Tistrella mobilis: one gene and its partner. The protein of the gene in region 2 binds, or shares a complex with, the protein of the main gene of each other region. Links are inferred from orthologs where the notes say so. Each region holds a gene or a part of one and is shown on either strand. Other genes may lie near its edges. The genes, in order: rpmE and ykgO.

Evidence for each region.
Region 1: ykgO (region 2) and rpmE share a complex: the UniProt entries of both Bacillus subtilis proteins name them as parts of the 50S ribosomal subunit. The link is inferred for Tistrella mobilis from one-to-one orthologs.

Annotation. Positions count from the first base shown.
Region 1 is NZ_CP121017.1:1,433,775-1,444,012, forward strand. What follows is about bases 2,670-5,664. They hold rpmE (50S ribosomal protein L31), read right to left. Parts: upstream 4,281-5,664; coding sequence 4,059-4,280; downstream 2,670-4,058. Other genes in these bases: proV (glycine betaine/L-proline ABC transporter ATP-binding protein ProV), read right to left, coding at 2,670-2,689; P7L68_RS12310 (Hsp20 family protein), read right to left, coding at 3,324-3,764; P7L68_RS12320 (peptidoglycan -binding protein), read right to left, coding at 4,374-5,648. In the rest of the region: P7L68_RS12295 (glycine betaine ABC transporter substrate-binding protein), read right to left, coding at 1-478; P7L68_RS12300 (ABC transporter permease), read right to left, coding at 558-1,403; more of proV, read right to left, coding at 1,403-2,669; P7L68_RS12325 (flagellar motor protein MotA), read right to left, coding at 5,723-6,898; P7L68_RS12330 (OmpA family protein), read right to left, coding at 7,017-7,463; P7L68_RS12335 (inositol monophosphatase family protein), read right to left, coding at 7,700-8,542; efp (elongation factor P), read right to left, coding at 8,713-9,279; thiE (thiamine phosphate synthase), read right to left, coding at 9,496-10,164; P7L68_RS12350 (class I fructose-bisphosphate aldolase), read right to left, coding at 10,161-10,238. UniProt on the Bacillus subtilis protein: While neither of the L31 paralogs is essential, this protein does not seem to function as the main L31 protein.
Region 2 is NZ_CP121017.1:933,627-943,540, reverse strand. The notes cover bases 4,411-7,081. They hold ykgO (type B 50S ribosomal protein L36), read right to left. Parts: upstream 5,974-7,081; coding sequence 5,848-5,973; downstream 4,411-5,847. Other genes in these bases: P7L68_RS10065 (class I SAM-dependent methyltransferase), read right to left, coding at 6,790-7,081; P7L68_RS10070 (hypothetical protein), read left to right, coding at 6,203-6,793; P7L68_RS10080 (FAD-linked oxidase C-terminal domain-containing protein), read right to left, coding at 4,411-5,640. Also shown: P7L68_RS10100 (sulfotransferase domain-containing protein), read left to right, coding at 1-407; P7L68_RS10095 (hypothetical protein), read right to left, coding at 687-809; glycolate oxidase subunit GlcF, read right to left, coding at 1,588-2,919; glycolate oxidase subunit GlcE, read right to left, coding at 2,916-4,148; more of P7L68_RS10080, read right to left, coding at 4,153-4,410; more of P7L68_RS10065, read right to left, coding at 7,082-7,761; P7L68_RS10060 (LodA/GoxA family CTQ-dependent oxidase), read left to right, coding at 8,074-9,914.

The DNA of each region.
Region 1 (10,238 bases), 500 kb from region 2 along the record:
GGCGCATCAGCCCGGCGCCGGGGTCGATGCCCTGGATCTTGTTGTCCAGCTTCTCGGCCACCTCGGGCTTCTTCAGGTCGGCAATGGTCTTGACCTGATCCTCGGGGATGTAGTTGGGCACGACCCAGCCGAGCTTGGCACCGGTATACATCGGGCCGAGATCGATCACCTTGCCGGCGACCTTCTCGTAGTAATCGGCATGGGTGTCGGGCAGCCAGGCCATCATCATCAGGTCCAGATCGCCCTTCTCGACGCCCTGATACTGGGGTGCGATGTCGGCGAGGGTCAGCTCGACGTCATAGCCCAGGCGGTCTTCCATGACCTTGGCCGCCATCTTGGTGACCGTCTCGGCATCGGACCAGGCGGTCCAGCCGATGTTGATCTTCTTCTCCTCGGCGGCCATGGCAGAGGTGGCCATCGTGCCGACCAGGGCGGTGGCGGCGAGGGCCGTGAGGGCACGCTTCGGGATGAAGCTCATGTCGATCTCCTCGGAAATGGTTTCGGGTGCAGGTGACTTGAGGAAGGCGTTGGTGGGGGGCGGGACGGGGGCGCCGGCGTCAGCGCTTGCGCCCGCGGCTCCGGCCGAAGCTCTGGGTCAGACGGTCGAGCACGATGGCCAGGACCACCACGCCCAGCCCGGCCTCGAAGCCCAGCCCGATATCCAGCCGCTGGATGCCGCGCAGCACCTCGTTGCCGAGGCCGCCGGCACCGATCATCGAGGCGATGACCACCATCGACAGGGCCAGCATGATGGTCTGGTTCACGCCGGCCATGATCGACGGCAGGGCGCTGGGCAGCTGGACCTTCACCAGCAGCTGGCCGCTGCTGCAGCCGAAGGCGCGGCCGGCCTCGACCATTTCGGCCGGCACCTGGCGGATGCCGAGATTGGTGAGACGCACCGCCGGCGGCATCGAGAAGATCACCGTGGCGATGGCGCCGGGCACCTGGCCCAGGCCGAAAAACATCACCGCCGGGATCAGATAGACGAAGGGCGGCATGGTCTGCATCAGGTCCAGCACCGGCCGGATGGCGGTTTCCACCTTGTCCGAGCGGGCGGCGGCGATGCCGAGCGGCAGGCCGATCGCGAGGCTGAGCAATGTGGAGGCGATCACCAGCGACAGGCTGCGCATGGTCGCATCCCAAAGGTCCATACCGACCAGGGCCAGCAGGGCTATCAGGACGAAGACCGCAAAGCCGCGGCTGACACGCCAGAGGGCGATGCCGGTGAGTGCGATCACCATCAACCACCAGGGGATGAAGGCAAGCACGCCGGCGAAGGCCGAGACCACGCTTTCGACCACATCGGCGATCGCGTCGAAGGCGGGGGAGAAGTTGTCGAGCAGGAAGTCGACCACCGCCTCGACGCCATCGCCGATCGGAAGGGTGAATCCAAGATCGTTCATCACGCGGCCTCCCCGCTGCCGGTTGCCGAGGCGGCTGCGGCCGCCGGCTGGTCGTCGCTGCCGCGATCCAGCGCATTCAGCAGCGCCCGACGGCTGACGACGCCGCGATAGACGCCCTCGGCATCGATCACCGGCACCGGATAGGGGGCAGTGGCGACGGGTCCCAGGATGTCGGACAGTGCCGCATCGGCCGGCACCGTCACCGGATCGGGCAGATAGGCGGCACGGATCACGGCCTCGTGGTCGACGGGCTTGTCGCCATGCTTGCGGTCGCGCTCGGCGATCGCGGCTTCCAGACTTTCGACCGAGATGACGCCGCGGAAATGGCGGCGGCGGTCGTGGACCACGGCGAAGTCGCGTTCGGCGCGGCGGATGCGCTCCAGCGCCGCCCGCAGGTGGCTTTCCTGAAGATTGACCACCGTCAGACCTTCGCGGCGGGCGACATCGGCGGCGGTATAAACCTGGGCCACGTCGACGCCGCGGAAGAAGGCGCGGACATAATCATCGGCCGGGTCGCGCAGGATCTCGTCGGGCGTGCCGACCTGGATCATGCGGCCGCCTTCCATGATCGCGATCCGGTCGCCGATGCGCATCGCCTCGTCCAGATCATGGCTGATGAAGACGATGGTCCGGCTTTCTTCTTCCTGGAGGCGGATCAGCTCGTCCTGCATCTCGCTGCGGATCAGCGGGTCGAGGGCCGAGAAGGCCTCGTCCATCAGCAGGACGGTCGGGTTCTGGGCCAGCGCCCGGGCAAGGCCGACACGCTGCTGCTGACCACCCGACAGCTCGTTCGGATAGCGGTCGGCCAGATGACCCAGCCCTACCTTTTCAAGAGCGGCACGGGCGCGGTCGCGGCGCTCCGACACTTTCATACCGGCGACATCCAGCCCGAAGGCAGCGTTGTCGAGCGCGGTGAGGTGCGGCATCAGCGCGAAACTCTGGAACACCATGGCGATATCCCGGCGGCGCAGGTCGCGCAGCGCCTTGGTATCCATGGCCGTCACATCGACCCCGTCGATCAGCACCCTGCCGTCGGTCGGGTCGATCAGCCGGTTCAGCATCCGCACCAGGGTGCTCTTGCCCGAACCGGACAGCCCCATGATCACGAAGATCTCGCCCGCGCGGACCGTGAAGTCCACCTCACGGACCGCCACGGTGTTCCCCGTGGCTTCATGAATGGCGGCGGAACTTTCTCCCCGGGCGATGCGTTTCAACGCCTGGGACGGGTGGGGCCCGAAAACCTTGGTCAGCCCCTGGACGACGATCTTTTCGCTGTTGTCGCTCATGCTCCGTCGATCTGATCGGGCTGCCCATCGGGGTGCGATGAGTGCGGCGCCGATGCCGGGCATCACGGATGACACCAGACAAAAAAGGCCCCGGACAGTCGAGCGGGTATCGCCTGACCATCGGGTGACAATCGCATCAGAGATGCGCATAGCCGTTCGGAACGGGCCTATGGGCGCCGACCACGAGTATCCAGACGACGTGTGCGCCGTTGGACGGATGGGCCGCCGGTTATGTCCGGGCTGACTTCATGTCATGCCCGGAAATCTATGCGTGATCTGTATGTATCACATCAGGGCCGGTTTGAAAACCCATGGGGTGCCACAAAGTCTGTGGGTGATCACGATGCTCACGTAAAACGAGCGTGGTATGATATTCCTTGCCGGCTCGCGCTTGGTCTGTACGACGGGAGGAGTGGCGGCTGCAATGAGGCGTCGCCGGAGCCTGAACGCAAAAAGCCCCCGCCGGTGGCGGGGGCTTTCTGGCAGGCGAGGGCGGGGGCCGTTGGGCGCGGCTCCCGCCTTTTGATGTGTCGGTGTCAGAGGGTCGGAGCGTTATGCCCCGACGCTTGCGCCTTGTCGATGTTCAGGCCTTACCGATGTTCGGGCCTTACCGATGTTCGGGCCCTACCGATGCTCACGCGTTGCCGGCGGCACCGATGGCGATGCGCTTCGGCTGACGCTCCTCGGGGAGCTTGCGGATCAGCGACACGGTCAGCACACCGGCGGCGAGATCGGCCGCGGCCACCTCGACATGCTCGGCCAGGGTGAAGCGGCGTTCGAACGAAGCAGGCGCGAAGCCACGGGTCAGGTAGGTGACACCCTCTTCAGCCGCCTCGGCAGGCCTGGTGCCCTTCACGGTGAGCACGCGATCATCGACGGTGATCTCGATCTCGCTCTCGGCAAAGCCCGGAACGGCGAGTTCGATGCGGAACGTGTCTTCGCCGGTGCGGGCGATGTTCACGCCGTCGGCGCGGCCGTCGGCCAGACGATCGACCAGATCGAAGAGCGGGGTGCGGAAGGGATCGAAGCCGCGGGTCGCACGGAACGCGGGGGCAAACTGCAGGAGACCAGCCATGGGTCACATCCTCCGATAGACGAGCAATGTGTGGATCGACCGACGCCGCTGCATCCGTTCATGCGCCCGCTTCGGGGCCGCACAGGGTGGTGGTCGGTCGGTGCCGGTCCGACGCTCCGGCCCCGGCACGACCATGATGTAAGAAGGCCCGCAGCCCGTTCAAGAGGGTCGGCAGCGCCTTCGGGAGCTTACCCTCTCAACGCGCAAACCCGGCATCCGAGCCCCTGGATGGGGACGAATGCCGGGTTTGCGCGAGGACGCTCCGGAGGGCGGCGCTGGCCGCCCGGCGGTCGTTCAGATGCCGAAGTTCGCGAAACGCTTCTTGAACTTCGCGACCTGACCGGCCTTCTCGGACAGACGGACGGTGCCGCCGGTCCAAACCGGATGGGTCTTGATGTCGACGTCAAGCTGCAGCGTGTCGCCAGCCTTGCCATAGGTCGAACGGGTCTGGAAGGTGGTGCCGTCGGTCATCACCACGGTGATCTCGTGGTAATCCGGATGGATGCCCTGCTTCATGGCGATGCCTCCTCGCGGAAAATTCGAGGCTGCGACATACCATGGACAGGGCAACCCGTCCAGCCGAATAACGCCGGGCCCGGCGGAATCGCCTTACTTGTTGGTCAGCTTCAGCTCGATGCGGCGGTTGCGGCGATAGGCCTCCTGGGTCTCGGCCGTGTCGATCGGATGAAACTCGCCATAGCCGGCCGCCGACAGCCGCCAGGGCGGCACACCCTGCGAAATCAGGAACTTGACCACCGAGATCGCGCGGGCCGCCGACAGCTCCCAGTTGGAGGCGAAGGCGGGGGTGGAGATCGGCCGGATGTCGGTATGGCCATCAACCTGCAGCACCCAGTTGATGTCCTCCGGAATCTCGCCGGCGATCTGGTTGAGCGCTTCCGCCAGCCGGGCGAGCTGGGCGCGGCCCGGGCCGGTGACATCGGCAGAGCCGCTGTCGAACAGCACCTCCGACTGGAAGACGAAGCGGTCGCCGACGATCTGGATATCGTCGCGTCCGCCCAGCACTTCGCGCAGCCGGCCGAAGAACTCCGACCGGTAGCGGGCCAGTTCCTCGACCTTGGCCGCCAGCGCCTGGTTCAGCTGCCGGCCCAGATCGGCGATGGTCGCCTGCTGTTCCTCGCTGCGCTTGCGGCTTTCATCCAGCAGGCCCGCAAGCCGCGCCAGCTCCTGGTTCAGCCGCTCCAGCTGCGCCGCCATGTCGGCGACCCGGGCTTCGGCGGCATCGGCGCGCTGCTTCTGCCGGTCGGCGCGATCGAGTGCAGCGTCGACGCTCGATGCCTGGGCCTCGATGGCCGATTTCGCGTCGGCCAGCTGGTCGCCGGCGCTCTGCAGCGCCAGCGCCCGCTGGTCTGCGGTCTGTTCGCTCGCCACCAGCCGCTCGTCCAGGATGCGCAGCCGCTCTTCAAGCTCCGCCAGACGTTCGTTCAGGCTGCGCTTGTCGGTCTCGGCACTTTCCAGCGCCGTCGCGATCCGCGCCCGCTCGGCCTCGGTGGCCTGCTGGGTCTGGGCGGCCTCGTTCAACGCCTGTTCAAGGGCGGTAATCCGCTGGTCGGCCTCGGACACCCGCGCCGCCAGGCTGTCGCGCTCGGCGGTAGAGCGTTCGAGGTCGCTGGAGACCCGGTCGAGTGTGGTGCGCAGCTCATCCGCACCGGCCCGCTCCAGGTTCAGAAGCTCCGTGATCTCATTGAGCTGCCGCGTCAGCTGGTCCAGCTTCTCCTCGCGGCCCGACAGGGCCTGGCTCAGATAGAACTGGGCCAGCATGAAGACCACAAGCAGGAAGATGATGACCAGCAGCAGCGACGACAACGCGTCGACGAAGCCGGGCCAGATGTCGCTGCCGCCCTGTTTGCGGCGATAACGGCGCATGAGCGTCGATCCTTGGAACGCTGACGGGGCATCCGCGGGGATGCCGGTAGGAGCTGACGAAGACGGCGCCCGGCTCAGCGCCGTGCGTCGTCTTCGGCGGCGAGGGCTGCGATGGTGCGGGCGAGCAGGCGGACCTCGGAGCGGATGTCCTCCACCGCCTGCTGCCGGCCCTGGGGGATGTCCTCGACCATCCGCGAGAGCAGGATGTCGACATTGCGCAGATGCGCGCGGCTGGCCTCGTCGAAGCCGTCGTCGCGGTTCTGCGCCTCCACCAGAGCGGCGAGCAGGGGTTTCAGATCCTTCTGCTGCTCGGCCATCTTCACCAGCACGGTCTGTTCGACGCGCATCTGATCGGTGAGGGTTGCCAGCCGTTCGGTCAGCGCCTTCAGGTTCTCGTCGCCCTGCCGGCGGACCTCTTCAGAGCGCTGCAGGGTGCGCTTCAGATCCGAGAGGTTCTCGGCGGTCTGTTCGACCAGCGCCGCCAGATAGGCACCGGCGCCGGGTGCGCCCTCGATCTCGATCGCCCCGGCACCGCCGCCGAGTTTGGTGAGACGCGAGAACCATTCCTCGACTTCGTTGAAGAACCGGCTCTGGGCCTGGCCGGCCTGAAGGTCCAGGAAGCCCAGGACCAGAGAGCTTGCAAGGCCGAAGAGCGAGGACGAGAAGGCCGTGCCCATACCGGCCAGCGGCGCTTCCAGACCGGCTTTCAGGTCGTCGAACAGCCGCCCGACATCGCCGGTGCCGACCGAGAGATTGCCGATCACGGCCGCGACCGCGGTGATGGTCTGGATCAGCCCCCAGAAGGTGCCGAGCAGGCCCAGAAAGATCAGCAGGCCGATGATGTAGCGGCTGATTTCACGGCTCTCATCCAGCCGCGAGCCCAGGCTGTCGAGCAGCGAGCGGGTGGCGAGCGGCGAGAGCTTCGCGTCCTCGCGGGTCTGCGACATCATGCCCGCGATCGGCGCCAGCAGATCGGGCGTGGGCGTCGCCGCCATCCCCGGCCGGTTCTGGCGGAAGCCTTCCAGCCAGGCGACTTCGCCGTTCAGCCGCCAGACATTGCGCAGCGTGTAGGCGCAGCCCAGCACCGCGGTGCCGATGATCAGCGCGTTCAGGACCGGATTGGTCATGAAGGCGTCGATGAGTGTCGGTCCAAGCAGGGCGGCCACGGCCAGCGCCAGGACGAGGAAGATGATCATCCGCACCAGATAGCGCTGGGGGCGGGTCAGGGTATCGGTCGTCGGGCGGGCCATGCGGATCAACCCTTGCTCTTCGATCGGTGTCTGGCATGCGGCCGGACGATGCCGACCTGCGGGCAGGGGAATATGTCGTCGAGGGACGGCGGCGGCCGGCCCGGAAGTCCAACGCCGCTCATCCCGCCCCCCGGATGTCGAGATCGACCCGGTCGGCGGGGCCGTCGGGGGCGGCGCCGTGTACCTTCAACTCGATACGTGTCGGGCCGATCCCGGCGCCCGACAGGATCTCGCGCACCGCCAGCGCCCGGTCGAGCGCCAGCCGCCGCGCGGCATGGGGCGGCGCATCGGCGGCGGCGGTCGCATAGGCGTCCACCAGCACGCGTGTCCGGTCGGGCAGCCCGCCGGCGAAATCCTCGATCGCGCGCCGCCCGGAAGCCGGGATCTCGGCGCTGCCGGTCTCGAAGGGAATGGAGAGGGGGGCGTGCGACACGGCGTGCTGTGCGGCGGCGACGCCTGACGTCGCTGCCGCCAGCGGCACCAGGGCTGCCAGACCGGTCATTGCGATGACCAGGGCGTGGCGGGCCAGGCGGTGGGCAGCCGGATGGCGGGGCGCATGCGCCACGCAAACGCCCCGGCCATGGGGCCGGGGGGGGCTGCACTGCCGGGCGGTGGATGTCGGCGTCGACGCGGGCGTCATGGCATCCTGATGGCTGATCGCCTGCGGCCGTCATGCGGCCGCACGGCAGGACCGGCCGGTGCGCCGGGGCGCGCCGACCCGTCCAACCATAGCCCACCCGCCGAAGCAGCGGCAAGCCCGGCGGGTATGGCTGCGCCTGCTGGCCGCAGGATGGCCGGGTCTTACGCCTTGGCGGCGGCTTCGCCCGGGCGGCTGGGGCGCTTCGCCAGCATGGTGCTCAGCACCTTGTGGGTCTGGCCATGGATGGTGGTGTTGCCGGCGATCACATTGCCGCTGGTCAGCATGCCGTCACCGCCGGTCAGGTCGCTGACGAAACCGCCGGCCTCGCGGACCAGGATCACGCCGGCCGCCATGTCCCAGGGCTGCAGATCCAGCTCGAAGAAGGCATCGAAGCGGCCGGCCGCGACATAGGCGAGGTCCAGCGCGGCCGATCCGAAGCGGCGGATGCCGCCGGTGTTCTTCATCATGCCGGCCAGCATCTTCAGGTATTCGGCGTGATTGGGCTTGTCGGCGCGCGGAATGCCGGTGGCGATCACGCAGTCGATCAGCTGCCGGCGGGCGGCGACGCGGATGCGGCGGTCGTTGACGAAGGCACCATAGCCCTTTTCGGCCGAGAACATCTCGTCGCGCAGCGGGTCATAGGTCACGCCGGCGATGATCTCGCCTTCGCGCTCCAGCGCCACGGTCACGGCGAAATGCGGAATGCCGTGCAGAAAGTTATGGGTGCCGTCGAGCGGATCGATGATCCAGCGATGCGACGGGCCGTCGCCCGAGCCCTTCACCTCGCCGCCTTCCTCCATCAGGAAGCCGAAATCGGGGCGGGCCTTGGCGAGTTCGGCGCGCAGCACCTTCTCGGACTTCAGATCGGCGCTGGACACGAAATCGGCGGGGCCCTTGCGGGACACCTGGAGGTTCTCGACCTCGCCGAAATCGCGGATCAGGCCGCGGGCGGCCTTCTGGGCGGCACCGATCATGACATTGAGGATGGGGGAACGGATGGCCATCGGTGGCAACTCCCGGGCACGAGGTCGTCGGACGAACAGAAAGAACGGGGCAGAGGCGACGGCGGCGGGCGCCATCGCACAGGGACGAAGCGCCCCCGCCGGCGTGGGACCGCCTGCGGGGGCGCATCATGCCCGAACGGGGCGCGGGACGGAACTGCGGAAGCCGCAGGTCAGTCCTTCGCGCGCTCCAGATAGGTCTGGTCGGCGGTCATCACCACCACGCGGGTGCCGGTCTCGATATGCGGCGGCACCATGATGCGCACGCCGTTCTCAAGCAGGGCCGGCTTGTACGACGCCGCGGCGGTCTGGCCCTTCACGGTCGGCTCGGTCTCGGTGACCTCCAGGATGACCGACTCGGGCAGTTCCACCGACAGCGGCTCTTCCTCGTAGGACGAGACGGTGACGGTCATGCCGTCCTGCAGGAAAACCGCGGCATCGCCGGCCAGTTCCCGGGGCACGTTGATCTGCTCGTAGGTCTCCTGATCCATCAGGGTCAGCATGTCGCCGTCGGCGTAGAGGTACTGGTATTCCTTCTCGTCCAGCCGCACGCGCTCCACGGCTTCCGAGGCGCGGAAGCGCTCGTTCAGCTTGGTGCCGGTGCGGATGTCCTTCAGTTCCACCTGCAGATACGCACCGCCCTTGCCGGGCTGGGTGTGCATGGTGCGACGGGCGACCCAGAGCCGGTTCTGATGCTCGATGATCATGCCCGGGCGGATGGCGTTGCCGTTGATCTTCATGGCCTGCGGTCCTTCGTTTCCGGCCCCTCTGCGCTGCCGGACAGTCTGCCGGGGCAGTGGGCTCGGGACGGGTCTTCGGGATGGCGCTGGTCGGAAAGGGGGCAAAGATGAAGAGGCGCCGCCATCCCGTGAAATCGCCGCCGCCCCGCGTCTCGGGGGCTGACGGAAAGCCGCGGGTCCACGCGGCCGCTGCCGCGGAGGGGGACCCTCGGGCCGTCAGCCCCGGTCGGGGACGGGGCCTTCGTCTTCGAGGGCCCGCGCGATCTCGCGGTTGAAGTCGGCAACCGCCTGGGCGGGGCCGGCCTCGTAATTCCACACCCCGGCGGTAACCGCCAGGAAATCGGCACCGGCACGGACCAGGGGCGCGCAGTTGGCGACCGTGATGCCGCCGATGGCGACGCAGGGCACTTCCATCAGCTCCTGCCACCAGTCCAGCAGGTCCAGCCCGGCGGTCGCCGGCGGGGTCTTGGTGGTGGAGGGGAAGAAGGCGCCGAAGGCGACGTAATCCGCACCTTCCTCGGCCGCGACCATGGCGCGGTGGCGCGAGGCATAGGCGGAGACGCCCAGAATGGCGTTGGGTCCCAGGATCCTGCGGGCCTTGGCCTGGTCCATGTCGTCCTGGCCGATATGGGCGCCGTCGGCCCCCATTTCGGCGGCGATGTCGGGCCGGTCGTTGACCAGCACGGCAACACCGCGCGGCTGGGCCACCGGCAGCAGCCGCTCCACCGCGCGCCGGACGTCATCGTCGGCCGCATCCTTCAGACGGATCTGCAGGCAGGCGACGTCACCGCCGTCGAGCGCGCGGGCAAGCGTATCCGCGAACGCCGCCGGCGCGAAGGCCGGCGGCGTCAGCAGATAGAGGCGGCAATCGCGGGACGCGCTCACGCCTTGCCCTGATAGATCTTGATGATCTGGTCGAGCAGGGCGAGGGCCTCCTCACGCGGGCGCTGGAAGGTGTT
Region 2 (9,914 bases):
CCGCCATCGACACCGGCGGCGACGGTCTTTACGGCCAGCTCCGCCAGCCGCTCGGCAGCTGGTCGGCCCATGCCGACAGCTGGACGGCTGCCCCTCTGGGATTCCCTGTCCTGATCATCCGCTACGAGGATATGGTGGCCGATCCGCACCACATCTTCACGCGCATCGCCCGTTTCCTCGGCTGGCCAGCCGATCCCGCGACCATTGCCGGGGCGGTCGACGGCACCACCTTCAGCCGCCTGCAGCGCCGCGAAGCCGAAACCGGCTTCACGAATGCCGCCGCCCCCGGCCGGCGCTTTTTCCGCCAGGGCCGCGTCGCGGGCTGGCGCACCGCGCTGACCCCGGCTCAGATCGCCCGGATCGAAGCGGCCCATGGTGCAGTCATGGCCCGCTTCGACTACCGCTGATCGGCCCGCTCCCCTGAACGGTCATATTTCAACACGGATCGGGGTCTGTACATCTCCCGGGAAGCGGCCTATATCACTTTGATGAGTCTCAAGGCTGAGAAACCATTCAACATCAGCATCAAAGCAGCGGTAAGCATGACCAGTAAGATCCACGATCATAAGATCAATGTCTCACGCAAAGTGTGGCACAAGCCCCAGCTGAACCAGACCCCGACGTCACAGACGGCGTTTAGCGGCGGGAACAGGGCCGACGGCAAGTTTGGCATTTCCTGATCCGGGTCATGCCACGTCCTCAACTACCCCCGCCAGCCCTTCCGGCATCGGCCCGCCGGTCAGCCAGTCGGCAAGTTCCACAGTGTGGATGAAGCGCGTCTCGGGCAGATGGGCGGGGATCCGGGTCAAACGGCCCGGATCGCCGACCTCGACACCGGTGACTCGAAATAATCCCCGTCAAAGAAATCGAAGACGTATCCGGACACGATGCATCCAAGGGCTTTCTCGGCATACAATATCGGCACCCTGCAGCTGTGGTCTCAATGTCCGGATAAGGGCATGACGCAATGACCGATCAAAGTCGCAGGTTGATGCCCGGCCGCACGCGCTGGCAGAAGCCCCGGCTCGACGAAATGCCGGCATCGGACACCGCGGCCGGCGGGGGCGCCCCCCCCGTCACAGCTCGCCCGGATCACGGCGGCCCATGGCGCAGTAATGGCCCGATTTGGTGACCGCTGACCGATTTGCGCCTGTTCGATAATGAAGATCGACCGTCGACTCAGCAGATATACATCTCGCGTGCGAATACTGTATCATATTGCAGGCTTCAAGCCGACAGGGTTATCCCTCTATCCAGAAATGAAAGCTGCCACCACATGGCTAAAAAGGTCGACAACCGGAAGGCCCGCCCCTCACGCCAAGCCTGGCGTAAGCCCGAGCTGAGCCTGAGCCCGGCATCAGAAACGGAGATCGCCTACGGAGCGCCCGATGACGGCATTCGGGGTGTATCCTGATCCCGCTTAGATTGCCTCTTCCGTCAACCGGCCAGCGTCATACCCGCCAGCGCCTCGGATACCGGCGTGATGATCCGGGCCGGACAGCCCGGCTCGCCGAATTGCCGATGTCGGAAACCGCTATCGGTGGCATGACCAACCTCGACAGCGACGACAACGTCTCCTGACCACGCTCACACCACCCCGTCGACCGCACCCGTCAGCGCCTCGGGCATCGGCCCGCCGGTCAGCCAGTCGGCAAGTTCCACAGTGTGGATGAAACGGGCCTCGGGCAGATGTGCGGCAATCTGGGTCAGACAGCCCAGATTGCCTGCCGCCACCACCGCCGCCCCGGTGCGGCGCAGGTTCTGCGCCTTGCGGGCGCCCAGCCGCCCGGCCAGTTCCGGCTGCAGCATGTTGTAGGTGCCGGCAGAACCGCAGCAGATATGAGGCTCCGCCGGTTCCAGCGGCGTGATGCCCAACCGCTTCAGCACCTCTTTCGGCACATCGCGGATCTTCTGGCCGTGCTGCAGCGAACAGGCGGCGTGATAGGCGACCGGCAGCCCGGCCGGCAGGCCGCGCACCGGTGTCAGATCCAGATCCGCCAGCACCTCGGTCACGTCGCGGGCCAGCCCCGCCACCAGCCGGGCCCGATCGGCATAATAGGCGTCGCCGGCCAGAAGATGGCCGTAATCCTTGATCGGGGTGCCGCAGCCCGACGTCGTGACCACGATGGCGTCCAGCCCGCCCGGCTGGTCCGCCAGCGCCGCCCAGGCGGCGACATTGCGCCGGGCCTGATCCCGAGCCTGCTCCATCAGCCCCATATGCTGCACCAGCGCGCCGCAGCACCCGGCCTCGCGCGCCACCACCACATCGAAGCCGTGGCGGGTCAGCACCCGGATGGTCGCGGCGTTGATCCCCGGCGCCAGCACCTGCTGGGCGCAGCCGGCCAGCAGCGCCACCCGCCCCCGGCGGGTGCCTTCGGCCGGCCAGAGCTGCGGCCGGTCGGTCGCCGCCGGCGCCGGCACTGCGTCGGGCATCAGCGCCATCATGGCCTTGAGTTCGGGCCGGAGGGCACCCAGCCAGCGGCCGATGCCCAGCCGTTTCGCGATCCGCCCGCCGATCAGCGCCGCCCGGAACCGGCCCGGATAGGGCAGCAGCCGGGCCAGCAGCCCGCGCAGCAGCCGTTCGGGCAACGGGCGGGTATAGGTCTCAGCCACCCGTGCCCGCGCCATGTCGGACAGATGCATATAGTCCACCCCCGACGGGCAGGTGGTCATGCAGGCGAAACAGCCCAGGCAGCGGTCGATATGGCGCACCACCTCGGCCGTCGCCGGCTCGTCGCGTTCCAGCATGCCTTTCATCATGTAGATCCGGCCGCGCGGGCTGTCGCGCTCGTCGCCCAGTTCCAGGAAGGTCGGGCAGGTGGCGGTGCAGAAGCCGCAATGCACGCAGCGCCGCAGGATCTGCTCGGCCTCGGCGATCGCGGGGTCGGCCAGGCGCTCGGGGGCGAAACTGGTCTTCATGGTTCCATCTCCACAGCGCGCATGCGGCCCGGATTCAGCAGACGAAGCGGATCGAAGCCCTGGCGCACCCGTTCCGACAGGGCGGCCAGACCCGGCGCCTCGGGCTCGAACACCGGCACCCGGCGGCGCAGGGCCGGGGGGGCGCGCATCAGCGTGGCATGGCCGCCGCCATGGCGGGCAACCAGGGCCCGCAGCGCCGCGGCGCCGCCGTCATCCCCGGTCCCCGCCGGCACCGCCAGCCAGACCAGCCCACCGCCCCAGTCGATGAAGCCGCGCGCGCCCACCCCCGCCACCGCATCATACAGCAGCGCCGCCCCCGCAGCCGGCGGCACCGACAGCCGCCAGACCAGCTCTTCCGTCTCGGGCGCCAGGATCGGCACAACCTCTGCAATCCCAGACCACAACTTTTGGCTGTTGGCCAGATCCAGCACCGCCGCGCAGCCGCCAAGCCCGCTGTCTTCCGCCCGGCCCACCCGGTCGGCCAGCGCACCGTCGGGGCCTTCGAAGCGCACCAGCAGCGCACCGTCCCGCGCCTCCGGCAGATCGGCGGCGCGCGCCAGCGTCGCCGGCAGCCAGGCCAGCGCCGTCGGCTCCAGCGGCCCGGCCTGCAGCCGGGCCATGGCGGCCACCGCCGGGGCCGCCGCCATCGGCAGCACCAGGGTGACCGCATCTTCGGGCGCCGGCAGCACCTTCAGCGTCATCTCGGTCATCAGCGCCAGCGTGCCGAAACTGCCAGCGATCAGCTTGGGCAGGTCATAGCCGGTGACGTTCTTCACCACCTTCGCCCCGGCCTTGAAGCGCTCGCCGCGGCCGCTCACCGCCTCCAGCCCCAGAAGATGGTCGCGGGCGCTGCCGGCGCGGATCCGCCGCGGCCCCGCCAGCCCCGCCGCAACCGTGCCGCCCAGGGTCGGCACCGCATCGGGCGCGCCGCAAAGGGCGGCAAGGCCCGGCGGCTCGAAGGCCAGCATCTGGCCGCGTCCGGCCAGCAGGGCCGCCACCTCGGCCAGCGGCGTCGCCGGTCGCGCGGTCAGCATCAGCTCCTCCGGCTGATAGTCCACGATGCCGGTCAGCGCCCCCAGATCCAGCCGGGCCGCCGCGTCGACCGGCCGGCCAAGCCCGGCCTTGCTGCCGCCGGCCACCACCGCCAGGCTCCGGCCGGCCGCGGCCGATGCGGCCACGATCTCCACCAGCTCAGCCGCATCGGCGGGCCTGAAGCTCTCTGTGGTCATCGGCTCAGAACCTCGGCAGATGGGCGTGGGGCAGCTGCCCGTGATGGACATGCATCCGGCCCAGCTCGGCACAGCGATGCAGGGTCGGGAACACCTTGCCCGGGTTCAGCAGCCCGTCGGGGTCGAAGGCGCATTTCAGCCGCTGCTGATGGGCCAGATCGGTTTCGGTGAACATCTCGCCCATCAGGTCGCGCTTTTCGATGCCGACGCCGTGTTCGCCGGTCAGCACGCCGCCCAGCCGCACGCAGGCCTTCAGGATCTCGGCACCGAAGGCCTCGGCCCGCTCCAGCTCTCCCGGGGCATTGGCGTCATACAGGATCAGCGGATGCAGATTGCCGTCGCCGGCATGGAAGACATTGGCGCAGCGCAGCCCGTATTCGCGCGTCAGCCCGGAAATGATCCCCAGCATCTCGGGCAGCCGGCCGCGCGGGATGGTGCCGTCCATGCAGTAATAGTCGGGCGAGATCCGCCCCACCGCCGGGAAGGCCGCCTTGCGTCCGGCCCAGAAGCGCTGGCGTTCGGCCTCGTCGCGGCTTTCGCGCAGGCTGGTGGCGCCGGCCGCGCGCGCGATGGCGGCGACCCGGGCGATCAGCGCCTCCACCTCGGGCCCCGGCCCGTCCAGTTCGGCGATCAGCAGGGCCTCCACATCCAGCGGGTAGCCGGCATCGCAGAAGGCTTCGGCCGCGTGGATCGCATCGCGGTCCATCATCTCCAGCCCCGCGGGCACGATCCCGGCCCCGATGATTTCGGCCACGCAGGCGCCGGCATCGGCCACCCGCGGAAAGCCCATCAGCAGGGCGCGCACGGTTTCCGGCCGCGGCAGCAGCCGCACCGTCACCTCGGTCACCACGCCCAGCAGGCCTTCCGATCCGGTCAGCACGCCCATCAGATCATAGCCGCCGGCATCCATATGCCGGCCGCCCAGCCGGACCACCGTGCCGTCGATCACCACGATTTCCAGCCCCAGGATGTTGTTGGTGGTGACGCCGTATTTCAGGCAATGCACCCCGCCGGCATTCTCGGCGACATTGCCGCCGATCGAACAGGCGATCTGGCTGGACGGGTCGGGGGCGTAATACAGCCCGTGTGCCGCGACCGCCGTGGTGATCGCCAGGTTCGGCACCCCGGGCTGCACAACCGCACAGCGATTGGCAACATCCACATCCAGAATTCGGTTGAATCGGCCCAGGCCGAGCAGCACGCCGTCGGCCAGCGGCAGCGCGCCGCCCGACAAAGAGGTGCCGGCCCCGCGTGGCACCACCCTTATGCCGCGCCGGGCGCAGATCTTCAGCACCCCCGCCACTTCGTCGGTCGTGGCCGGCAGCACCGCCACCATCGGTTTCTGGGCATAGGCGGTCAGCCCGTCATTCTCGTAGACCTCCAGCCCGGTCTGGTCGGCGATCACCGCATCCCGCCCCAGCAGGGTGCGGAATTCGGCGATCAGCTCGTCTCTCTGGGCAAGGGCTGCGGCTTCGGGGGCGGGCATGCGCATCGGGTCGTCTCCTCGGGTCGCGCGGCGCGAGGTTGAACGCGTGAGAAGACATCATATACCGCCCGCAAGATCCGCAAACGCGAAACGGTTCAGACGCGAAAAAGCCGCCGTCCCGAAGGACGGCGGCTTTTCGAAAGCGTCACCCGGTCATGACATACCGGGATCATCTCAAGTCCGGCGCCGGAAGCTGCCGGCCGATCCGATGGATCAGCCCTGGCGGCACTTCATGCGCGGGTTGGACTTGTTGATGATATAAACGCGGCCCTTACGGCGCACAACGCGGCAGTTCTTGTCGCGCTTCTTGGCGCTCTTCAGGGAGTTGATCACCTTCATCGGTCTGGTCCTCGCGGGTTCACGCGCCCTCGGGCACTGCCCCGGGCTCCTCCTCAGGCGAAAAGTGCGCGGAGGATATCGATGCCCCCTGCGGCTGTCAACGCGGAAGCGCGGGGTTTTGATCATGTCCCGCGGCCGCATGCGGCCGCATCGTCGGGGCTGATCGCCGCGGCCGGTTTCGCCCACTCTGACAGGGACCGGCCCACCGCAATCAGGCTCTGCCCGACCAATGACGATCACCGCCTTCGATCTTGCATCGCTTGCGTATACGGCCGCCCGCCTGGCGGTCGAAAGAACCGGCAGGTCGCGCGGCACCGTGGCGGCGCGGCACCGCCTGATCCGCAAGGCGCGGCGGGCCATGGTGGCCGCCGACAGCCTGGTCCGACAGCTGGACGACGGGCCCGGCCCCGACATGCCCCCGCGCGACCCGGAAACCGGACTGCCCGTCTGGTACGTGCAGCTGTGGGCGCCGGCAGGGCCGGTCGATGCCGACATGCCGCCACCGCTCGACTGGGCGGCCAACCCGACCGAGGCAGTGGTGTTCCGGCGCATGGTGCTGTTGGATGGCTGTGTCATTCCGCGCTGGCGTTACCGCATCTTCAGCCCGCTGGACCATCCGGGCATGATCGCCATCGATTACGACACCAGCTGGTGGGTGAAAAACCCCGACGCCTGGCTCGACTGGTGGCAGGCCTCCCCCTTTATCGACACGCCGCCGGATCCGCCTGAATTTCCCCTCCCGGATCCCCCGGCGCCACTTCCCGATCCCCGCCGCCGCCCGGGGCGGCCGCGTCGGCGAAAACCCGGCACGAAGACCTAGCGCCCCACCCGTCGGGCATAAACCCGATAGACCTTCAGATGGCCGCGTTCGATCAGCGTCGCGCGCGCCGCCCACATCTCGATCTCTTTCAGCAGCGCCCGACGGAAGCCACGGGTCATGTTGCCACCTTCCAGCCGTCTGGCGAAATCCGCCCAGCCGCGCCGGATCATCCGATGGACGAGTTCGCTGATGTCGTCGCGGATGCGCACGTCCAGGCGCAGGGCCTCCATGGTCGCCAGCGCCTCGTCCAGGCTCCAGGGGTCGGGCATCACCGGTTCCACCGCCGCCCAGGTTCGAAGATCGGGGATCACATAGCCCCGGGCGGGCAGCATATAGTCGGTGAACAGCATCTGCCCGGTCTGCGGTTTCAGGGCGCCGGCCAGATTGCGGATCAGCTGCGGCTTGTCGGGCATGGTGAACAGCGCCTCGCGGCTGATCACCGCGTCGTAGACATTCGCCTTGAGCTTGCTTTCCCCGGCATCGAAGCGCTGCACCGGCGCCTTGCGGCCAAGGCCGGCCTTGGTCGAATACTCGTTGCCGCGCTCGGCCAGCAGCGGGTCGGGCTCGAAGGCGGTGACCCAGGCATCGGTCTGCTTCGTGATCGCGCGCGCAACCCCGCCCAGCCCGGCGCCGATGTCGAGCACCTGCATGGAACTGTCCAGGCTCAGCGGCCGGATCAGCTCGTCGACCAGTTCAGGGCCGCCGGGCTGGATGAAGCCCTCGCCCCACAGATGTTCGGCGACCGTGATCCGGTCCACCGTCCACAGCGGCCCCTTGCCCTTTTTGCCGATCACCTGATCGTCCGATGGCGGATCGGGGTCCACCCGGTTGATCAGATCCAGGATCGGCAGGGCCGGCGTCGGCGCCGGCAGGGCGAGCACCGGCTGGTTGCGCCCGCGCCACCACGCCAGGAACCGCTGCCGCAATCCCGGCCGCGTGGGCTTCCGCCGCGCTGATTGTCGCGCCATGCGTCGCGTGATCTCCGTGCCTGTCGTTCGCCCCGTCCCGGCCGCACCCGCGCGGCCCCGACAGCATAGACGGCGAAGGCCGGTCCGCTCAATCGCGGACCGCCGCGGAATGCATGGGATGCGGGATGACGGCGTCGGCTGCCGGCCGCGGCCATGCCCGTTTTCTCGCCCGCAAGATGCAAGCCCGACGTGTATAGCGCGCAAAGCGAAAAGATCCGATGCATTCCGGGAGGGCTGCTGGCATCATGTGCCCAACAGGTCTCGATAACCGGCGCGCCGGAAGCGGGGCCGGCGGAGAGGGAGGCAGGACGAATGGCAGAGATCGTGCGGGCGGCAATCCACCCGGCAATCGGGGTGGCACGCATCGGCGATGCCGTCACGGCGTATTACATCGGCCCTGAAGTGACCACACCACAGCCTGAAGAGCCCGGCTTTTATCGCGACGAGGCCGGGGCGCTGAAGCGTCAGGCGGCACGGTTCCGGATTTATGGCTATGACGCCGAAGGCCGGGTGGTGCGCGAGCTGACGGCGGCGGATGCCGACATCACCTGGACGGTACATCCGGTGAACCGCAAGGCCGCCTGGTACCAGTTTCAGGCGGCGCTGGACATCCCCGAAGCGGCGACGATGGCCGTGCCGCGCCGCAACCCCGACGTCCCCTTCGCCCAGCGCGGCATCCTGGTGATCGATCCCGGTCCGCGCAGCATCTCCGGGCCCGATGTCTCGGGCGGCGCCGACCATGCCTTCGACACCGGCAAGTTCAAGGACACGGTGGTGCCGCTGGGCGAGATCCGGACCGATGATGCCGGGCGGCTGCTGTTCCTGGGCGGCCGCGGGGCCTCTGCCTCCCCCTCGGGGGCACCGGTCTACCGGCCCGAGGATCCGAACAGCTTCAACAATGCCGATGACTGGTACGACGACACCTCCGACGGGCCGGTGACGGCGGCGGTGGTGCTGGATGGCCGGCCGCTGCCGGTGGAACCGGCCTGGGTGGTGGTGGCGCCGCCGAATTATGCGCCCGACGTCATCTCGTGGCGCACGCTCCACGACCTGTTGACCGACACCTATATTGAAAGCGGCCGGCTGCCGATGCCGGATGTCGCCTCCTTTGCCCGCGATATCCAGCCGGTGCTGGAACGGCTGACGGGGCTGCAATGGGTCAACAAGGGCTTTGCCGGGCTGTTCGGCGCCGGCGGGCCGATGGATTTCACCGATCCCGCCCTGATCGACAGGCTGGCGACCCCGCCCGCGGGCGGCGACGACCCCTGGATGGAGCTGCGGCGGAACATTTACAACGCCTTCCGCGCGCCGCACACCATCGCCTGCGAACCCAGCGTCTGGCCCTGGCTCTATGGCGATGCCTATGGCTCGTTCCAGTCCGATGACCCGAACAACTATCTGCCGATGTCGGCCACCCGGGCGGCGCTGATGGAAATGTGGGTCGAGGGGCGTTTCACCGACGACCGGCCCTCGGGGCCCGCCCCGCACAGCATCGATCAGGTGCCGCTGGAAGATCAGCCGGCAATGCTGGACAAGGCGGCCCTGCATTACTGCATCGCCGATGCCTTCCATCCGGGCTGCGAGGTCACCTGGCCGATGCGCCATGGCAGCATGTATCAGGCGCCCTATCGCCTGCGCCATCGCCCGGCCGGCCAGCCGGAGCAGGATTACGGCAAGGAACTGACCCAGGCGGTGGCGCTCAGCCCCGGCGGGCCGGTCTATGCCCAGGCGCCGGGGGATGTGACGCGCTGGATGGCGCTGCCCTGGCAGGGCGACACGGCCTTCTGCCGGTCGGGCTATGATGCGGCTTACGACCCCTATCTGCCGTCCTTCTGGCCGGCACGGGTGCCGAACCAGGTGCTGACGGAGGAAGACTACCAGACGGTGATGGATGAGAGCCTGCCCCGCAGTCAGCGGGTGGCGGCCTTCCAGCGCCGGGCCAGCTGGATGCGCGGCTTCACCGGCAGCGTTGCCGACGTGATGGACCAGATGATTGCCCGTTTCGGTGCCCAGGGCATTGTGGAAGCGCGCCCGGGCGTGCAGGATGACGCCGATCTGCCGCCGGTGATCTTTGTGGAAAGCCGTGGGGCCGCGTTGATGAAGGCCGCCTTCACTGCTGCCGCCCCGGCCAAGGGGCCGGAGAGCGATGCCCG